One region of the Priestia sp. JSM ZJ58 genome, then DNA from elsewhere that is predicted to be linked to it. Evidence: predicted binding sites of a transcription regulator. Region 1 holds the regulator's gene; the other holds the start of a gene.

The links. The regulator Rex, encoded in region 1, represses fermentation and respiration genes when NADH is low (regulators of the CRP and FNR family bind a similar motif). The targets are predictions, from matches to a motif close to TTGTGAAATATTTCACAA.
Region 2: the regulator Rex is predicted to act here: its motif matches at 2,203-2,220, upstream of nirB (nitrite reductase large subunit NirB).

What each region holds. Positions count from the first base shown of each region.
Region 1 is NZ_JBISEM010000012.1:4,766-8,984, forward strand. Features, by position in the region: gene ACH6EI_RS27250 (ABC-F family ATP-binding cassette domain-containing protein) at 1-750, opposite strand, end outside; gene ACH6EI_RS27255 (redox-sensing transcriptional repressor Rex) at 1,209-1,847, shown strand; gene tatA (twin-arginine translocase TatA/TatE family subunit) at 1,901-2,086, shown strand; gene tatC (twin-arginine translocase subunit TatC) at 2,102-2,857, shown strand; gene ACH6EI_RS27270 (YdiK family protein) at 2,884-3,111, opposite strand; gene ACH6EI_RS27275 (CPBP family intramembrane glutamic endopeptidase) at 3,108-3,836, opposite strand; gene groES (co-chaperone GroES) at 4,136-4,219, shown strand, end outside.
Region 2 is NZ_JBISEM010000001.1:3,598,196-3,602,414, forward strand. Features, by position in the region: gene nirB (nitrite reductase large subunit NirB) at 1-1,976, opposite strand, end outside; gene ACH6EI_RS18755 (SGNH/GDSL hydrolase family protein) at 2,590-3,336, opposite strand; gene ACH6EI_RS18760 (sigma-70 family RNA polymerase sigma factor) at 3,788-4,219, shown strand, end outside.

The sequences.
Region 1 (4,219 bases):
TTTAGAGTAGTTGCCCGTGTACTTCACCGTTGTTTTTTGTACGACTTCATACACTTGATTTACGACTTTATCAAGGAAGTAACGATCATGTGAAACGATTAAAATAGCTCCTTCATACCCTTGCAGAAACTGTTCCAGCCATGCTAAAGTTTCAATATCTAAGTGGTTGGTAGGCTCATCCAGAATAAGCAAATCAGGCTTTGTTAAAAGCAGTTTTGCAAGAGCCAGGCGCGTTTTTTGTCCACCGCTTAAGGAGGAAATAGGGGTGCTGTAGTCAAAGTTTGAAAAACGGAAACCGTGAAGAATAGATCGTGTATCCGCTTCATATTGATAGCCGCCTAAATCTTTAAACGTTACTTGAAGCTGATCATACTCTTTGGTTAGTTTTTCGTATTGAACTGAATCATTAAAAATGTCTGGATCACCCATCTTCGTTTCAAGCGTACGTAATTCTTTTTCCATCTTCTTTAATGGAGCAAAGACAGTCATCATTTCTTCCCATATGGAGAGTGTTGACTCAAGAACTGTATCTTGTCCCATATAATCAATGGAAACACCCTTAGGTTTAATAATTTCTCCGCTGTCATAGGAAAGCTGCTCAGCAATAATTTTTAATAAAGTTGATTTACCAGCACCGTTTCGTCCCACTAGGGCAATGCGGTCTTTTGATTGTACTTCTAACTTTATATTCGATAAAATGGGTTCTGCCCCATAGTATTTTGTAATACCGTTCAATTGTAGAATAATCATTTTTTCACCTCTAGTAGTATATCCATAGTGTATTTTAACATATTTTCAACTACAAGTTCTTCCTACAAGCGTTTGTAATTTGTAGAGGGACAAGGACAAATGATGAAGCGAATGTTTTGATTCATGAAATAAAATGATTTCCCCTGCACATTTTATACAGGATACTATGTTAAAATAAGAGATAAGTGCATCTCTGAACTTATCTATGATGGATGTAAAAAATCCGTCATGACTAACAAACCGATTCTTTGAAGGGCTAATTGCTTCGTTCTACATACCGACTTTAAGGAGTGCTGAATAGACAAAAGCCGTCGAGGTGTGAAGCGGAGTATATATAAAACAAGAGAAAAGAGAGAGAATTGGAAGCGCTACCTCAAAGCGGTTGATGCTTTGTGAAAGGTAATGCAATATGACTTGAAAATGTTAGCAATGACATACATGAACTGAGGGGGTACAACGTGAACACTGAACAATTAAAAATACCACAAGCAACGGCTAAACGATTGCCGCTTTATTATCGTTTTTTGAAAAATTTGCATGCTTCTGGTAAACAGCGTGTGTCGTCAGCGGAGTTAAGTGAGGCAGTGAAAGTGGATTCTGCTACTATTCGTCGGGACTTTTCTTACTTTGGTGCATTAGGAAAAAAGGGATACGGCTACAATGTGAATTATTTACTTACATTTTTCCGTAAAACGTTAGACCAAGATGAAGTAACGAAAGTAGCACTGATTGGCGTAGGGAATCTAGGAACGGCCTTTTTAAATTATAATTTTATTAAAAATAATAACACCAAAATTGAGTGCGCTTTTGATGTGATAGAAGATAAAGTAGGTACGAAAGTAGGCGACGTGCCGGTTTATCATCTTGACCAATTGGAAGATTATATGAGTGATGACATCTCAGTAGCGATTTTAACCGTTCCTGCCACTGTTGCTCAGCAAATTACTGATCGTTTAGTGAGTTGCGGAATTAAAGGAATTTTAAACTTTACTCCTGCACGCTTAAACGTACCGGATGAGATTCGACTCCATCATATTGATCTTGCTGTAGAATTACAGTCGCTCGTCTACTTTTTGAAAAATTATCCTGTTGAATAAGGCGGACTGTGTTACGATTTCCTTAAGTCTAAATTAATAAGGAGAGTGGGAATATGGGGATTGGAGCAGGCAGTTGGATTATTATTGCGATTGTAGCACTGCTTATTTTTGGACCGAAACGGTTACCGGAGCTAGGAAGATCAGTGGGCCAAACGCTTAGAGAGTTTAAGCATGCCGCTAGCGGTGCATCAGAAGATCGTGAAAAAGATAAACAGCGTCAAGTAGATGACAAAGAGTAAAAGGGTGATCATAGTATGACCGAACAAGAAATGTCAATATATGATCATATAGGAGAGCTGCGAAAACGCATTTTAATTGTTTTATTTTTCTTTGTGATTGCCACAATTGGCGGCTTTTTTATAGCGGATAAGGTTATTGTCTATTTACAGCATGCTGATGAGGCAAAGAATTTAACGATGAATGCATTTCGGTTAACAGATCCAGTTAAGATTTATATGCAATTTGCTGTTATTATCGGCTGTGTACTTGCAGCTCCTGTTGCACTGTATCAACTTTGGGCATTTATTAGTCCTGGTTTATATGAAAAAGAGCGTAAGGTAACGCTTGGATATATTCCTGTTTCCATTTTTCTCTTTATTGGCGGTGTCTCTTTTTCTTATTTTGTGTTGTTTCCATTTGTCGTTGATTTTATGACGCGCGTTTCTGATGAGCTGAATGTAAACCAAGTGATTGGCATTAATGAATACTTTTCTTTTTTAATGCAGCTCACACTGCCTTTTGGCTTGTTGTTTCAGCTTCCTGTCGTCGTTATGTTTTTGACGCGTTTAGGAATTATAACGCCTATGTTTTTATCTCAAATTCGAAAATATGCCTATTTCGTACTGCTAGTTATTGCCGCACTTATTACACCACCGGAATTGCTCTCGCACATGATGGTGACAGTGCCGCTCTTAATTTTGTATGAAATCAGCATCATTATTTCCCGCATTTCGTATCGCAAAGTGTTAAAGGCAAGGGCAGAGCAAGAAAGAGAAGATGTTAGTATGTAAAAAAAACCACTGAAACAGTGGTTTTTTTATTTGGATGAATCATCTTGATTTTTATATTGCTGCTGCAATTTTTTAATTTTGTAGTGCAAGATAAAGATGCGAACCGCAAACCTGAAATCGAATGCGGCTACGAGTGCAAATAAGATTGTGGGGAAATTCCAGACGGTTTCCTGGGCATTTTGAATTGCCAAGTAGGTGAATAAAATCCCCATAATAATATAAATAAACCCTCGTGTTAAAGGGATATTCTTCATAAAAACATGCCTCCAAAAATGAACTGCATTTGTTCTGCTTGTTTTTGCATTTCTATAATTTTATCTGCAAAAATAGTTTGAGATAAAATAACAATTGTATTCATCAAAACATGAGCAATAATAGGTACAACAATTAGTCTCGTCCTTGCATAAAGGAATGCAAATACAAATCCCATAGCTGTATACACAAGTAAATGTTTAAAATCCCAGTGTACCGCAGCGAAAATAAGGGAACTAATAAATGCAGAGATAAAGAAATTGTATCGTTTGTGAAGAGAACCAAAAATAATCTTTCGGAAAATAATCTCTTCTAGTATTGGTCCAATAACAGACGTAACGACAATAAGGAAAGGCGTTGCTTTAACAAGATTAACAATATTTTGTGTGTTTTCAGATACTTGGGTAATGCCAAGAGCGTGCTCAATCATACCTGCTACAGCTTGACCAGCCATAGCGAGAAACACCCCAAGGACTGACCAGACAACAGCAATCGTTTTTCCAGCATGTTCTATACGCATGGACATGTCACGGCGCAGCAGCAGTAAGACAATAAGTAAACCAAGGATAAAGCTAATGATAGTCCAATAAGTCAAAAGCATGACATTCGCTGTTCGAACTGGATAGTCATCAAATATTCCTGTTAATTTTAACAGCGGTATACCAACAACTCCTGAAAACTGCATAAGGATGTAGGTGAGGATAACATACCAATAACGTTTTTCCAATCTTCTATACTCCTTTAAAAGGTTTTTATGTATATATGTCGAAGAAGTACTGTAAAGTTAGTAATTTCTTCTTGCTCGTATTGTAACATACATATTATTGAACAGAGAAAAGAATGCTTTATTTCTCAAAATCGTCGAAATCTAAGACTATTATATGTAGTTGTCGTAAATTTTAAATTTTTTTTGTTTAATACTTGCAAAAAAAACCCACTTTGTTTTAATATAATAATTGTGTTAGCACTCGTTGAGGTTGAGTGCTAATAAAAATGCAAACATATTATTTGAGGAGGTTGTTTCACTTGTTAAAGCCATTAGGTGATCGCGTAGTGATTGAACTTGTAAAATCTGAGGAAAAAACAGCAAGCGGTATCGTGTTACCGGAC
Region 2 (4,219 bases), on a different contig from region 1:
AATTTTTTCTCAAGCGCAATTCCAACGCCCATTGAATCCTGCGTGCCAAAGCGGCAAAACTGTTCGCCGACGCATGTTTTCACCGTCCGCAGCGACTTACCGTACGCGTAGCCGGAAGGCATATCTAACTCTTCCCATACGCTAGGCAAATCTTCTTTTTTGACACCAAACAAATCAAGACGCTGACCACCCGTCACTTTTACAAGTGGAATTTCATATTTATCAACAACATCTGCAATTTTTCGTAAATCTTCTGCATTTGTGACGCCTCCGTACATGCGAGGAACAACAGAATACGTGCCGTCTTTTTGAATATTCGCGTGCATGCGTTCATTCACAAATCGTGATTCGCGTTCATCAACGTATCCGGTTGGATTCACCATACCTAAATAATAGTTTAGCGCCGGGCGGCATTTTGAACAGCCTTCTTCATTATTCCATCCGAGCACATTCATCACTTCACGCGTATGCGAAAGTCCCTTTGCTTTGATTTCTTCGACAACTTCATCTCGTGACAAAGTCGTACAGCCGCAAATCGCTTCTTTTTGAGCCGTAGCGTCAAAGTCAGCGCCAAGCGTATGCTGAAGCACTTCCGCTACAAGCGGTTTACATCCTCCGCAGGAGCGAGAGGCACTTGTACAAGCTTTGATTTCATCAACCGATGAGCATCCTTGTTTTTGGATAGCTTCCACAATCGTACCTTTTGTTACGCCGTTACAGCCGCAAATAATATCATCCGCACTCACGCTTGCTACTAAGCTTTCACCCGCGTTACCGCCAGATGGCTGTAAAATCGACACTTTTGCGACATCCGATACGTCTTCTTGCTTTTGAATCATTGAAAACAGTCGATTTCCGTCGCTGCTGTCTCCAAAAAGAACGGCTCCTACAATTTGATTGCCTCGCAAAACAAGTTTTTTATAAATGCCGTCTTGTTCATCAAACACTTTGATCGCTTTTTTCTCTTCATCTTCCGTGAAGTCGCCTGCCGAAAACACTTCAACACCTGATACTTTTAGCTGCGTGGATAAAACTGACCCTTCATAAGGCACTTTTTCTGCCCCGCAAATTGCTTTGGCTAATGCTTTTCCTTGTTCATACAAAGGTGCCACTAATCCGTATACCATTCCTCTATGCTCTGCACATTCTCCAACCGCGTAGATGTTTGGAATATCCGTTTGCATATAATCATCCACGATAATTCCTCGGTTTACATTAAGTCCCGCTGCTTTTGCAAGCTGGACATTTGGTTTAATTCCGACTGCCATCACGACCAAATCAGCTTCTAAAAACGTCCCGTCTTTAAAAGATAATCCTTCAACTCGCTCATCTCCGACGATTTCCGCCGTTTGCTTTTCAAGCAAAAACTTCATGCCTTGTTTTTCTAATTCGTTTTGAAGCAATTTGCCCGCTGTTGGATCGAGCTGACGTTCCATTAGATACGGAGCTAAATGAATCACAGATACATCCATCCCTAGATTTAACAGTCCGCGCGCCGCTTCTAATCCAAGCAGTCCGCCTCCAATAACCGCTGCTTTTTTATACTGCTGAGATGCCTGCAGCATTTCATCCGTGTCTTTTATATCTCGAAAAGCCGTAACTCCTTTTTTATCAGACCCTGGAATCGGAAGAATAAAAGGAAGAGAGCCCGTTGCTAAAATCAACTCATCATACGATTCTACTCTGCCGCTGTTTGTCGCTACTTCTTTTTTTACTGAATCGATACTCGTAACCGTTTCGTTCGTATATAATGTAATATTGTTTTCTGGATACCAGTTCCAATCGTTTAACGTAATGTCTTCAACATTTGTATCCCCTTGCAGCACTTTTGACAGTAAAATACGATTATAGTTCGGATGCGGCTCGCTTCCGAAAATCGTAATTTCAAACGCTTCGCTTGAAACCTTCAATACTTCTTCAATCGCTCGAACTCCAGCCATTCCATTTCCAATCAATACGAGTTTCTTTTTTTGCATCTTCCATTCCTCCCCTGGCGTCTATACCTGCTTGTTTCAAAGATATATTTTATATGCATCTTTAAAGATATATTTAAGATATATGAATTTTCTGAATCGTTCAACTTATGTGTCAGGTTATCTAACACTGTTATGATATGTATGCGATTCCATTGCTTTAACAGCAAGCAAAAAAAAATAAGTGCTCTAATTACGTTTTAATTTGGATCATCCTTTGCATTTTATTTTGTGATGTTTTTCACAACGTTAATGTAACAAAAAGAAATAACCTGAGCTATGATAAAAATCACTCCTAAATGTTGATAAGTAAAAAATAAAAATCTCAAAAGTTCTTTATAAAGAATTTTTAAAAAATAAACTGTTCTTTATAGTATTTACTATCTCCCTCCTATTCTTTATAATGAATAAGAAAAAACCTTTATTAAGAACAGAACGGAGAATGAGCATGCCACTCGTAAACATCAAGAAGGTTTGGACTCCTTTAGAGTTTTTTGGATTTAAGCTTTATAAGTGTAAAGATACAAAAAGCTACTACTATAAAACGAGAAAAAGCCACAATCTAGCAAAATTGTAAAAAAACAAGCCCTATTTCTTTTGAAACAGGGCTTGTCTTTTATTTTCCTGTAAACCAATTCACAACATACTCTCCCCACACTTCATTCCCTTTTTTCATTAAATTGCCGCTGTCTTTATTTATATACTCTCCTAAATGAAACGGCCAAATGAGCGAGTGATTCATATAATATACCCAGTTTGCTTCTGAGACTCCCCTGATCGCTTCTACCCCTTCTTCATAGGACTCCGTTTGTGAAATATAGGGCTGTGACGGCTGAATCATAAGGGTTTTTTTCAAGTCTTTGAGCTGATGAATCAGTTTGTCTGTATTTTCAAGCGTTTCATCTAACGTAAGGTGCTGATAGTCATTTTTAAGAGGTGCTTCAAACAGAATAATGTTTGGCTGAAGTTGATTAATTTGATCGGCAATATGTGAGGATAAAAGCTCATCCGTTGTCCCGTTACCATATGAAAGGGTTTTAACCGTAAATACATCACTTCCATATGTAGCTGCTAGCTCTTTTTTTAACTGCTGAGGCCACCCTGCTTCCTTTGCAGATGTGGCAATTACAAGAGTCAAAGGTTTTTTATTTGCGATAGATGATTGGATTTGCTTTGTGATAAAGTCTGGAAGATTTTTTGTATAAGCAAATACATCGGAAAACTGTTTTTCTTTATGTACAACAGCAGTTTTTACTTCACTTGCCTGCGCTTCCGTTTGCTCCTGCCAGTGCTGCGTCCCCGCATACATCACCGCCCCGCACAAAACAGCCGCCGCCACATTTACCCCAACCATCGCCTTCATTCAATCTCCCCTTTACACATTCTTCTTACAATCTCAGCAACTTGCTTTCATAAAGAAGAACGCAAAATTAGTAGCTCCTGCGAATATACCCTCAAAGGTTCACCTATCCGGATGAGACTAGCCCGCAAGGGAGGGTCTCATCCGGATAGGTCTAGCAACTCTACCATCACCGCTCTTCCGTGATGGTAGAGTTGCTACATCGATAATAGATATAGAAATAATTATAGATTAGTAGAAATTGGAATGGGGGACCTTTCGTACGTAAAATCTCTACAAATACACGTATACTTCGCATATTTCCTAGCGAAACGTGAAGTTTCCGGGGAAATTACGTCACGTTTCTTAAAAAGAAAACATAATGTACGCTCATTCGCACATGTGATCTCCCCCTTGTACAGTAGAGATACCGGCGGAATACAGCAAAAACGCGTTTTTGAAAAAGGATTGCTACATGCAAAAAAGCTCGTTTGATCAAATCGCTTCATCTTTTCATCCATTAATTGTGTCGATGATTAAAAAATTTCATATTTACAAAGACTACGACGAATATTATCAAATTGCGTTAATTGGTTTATGGAGAGCGTATCAAAAATTTGACGAAAGCAAAGGCTCTTTTTCCGCTTATGCCTACACAACCGTGCGCGGTACGATTCTTTCTCATTTAAAAGGCACCATTTTATACGAAGAACGGGAAACACCAGCTGAGCAGAACCTGCTTTCACTGAACGAAGATCTCGCTCTTCCCGTTCCGCTAGAAAGTGAAATCATCAAGCAGCATATCGAACACTTAACGGGGAGAGAAAAAATCTATGTAATCGAACATCTGCTAGAAGGCTACTCGTATAAAGATATTGCATACAAATACGGAGTCTCCACGGGAGCC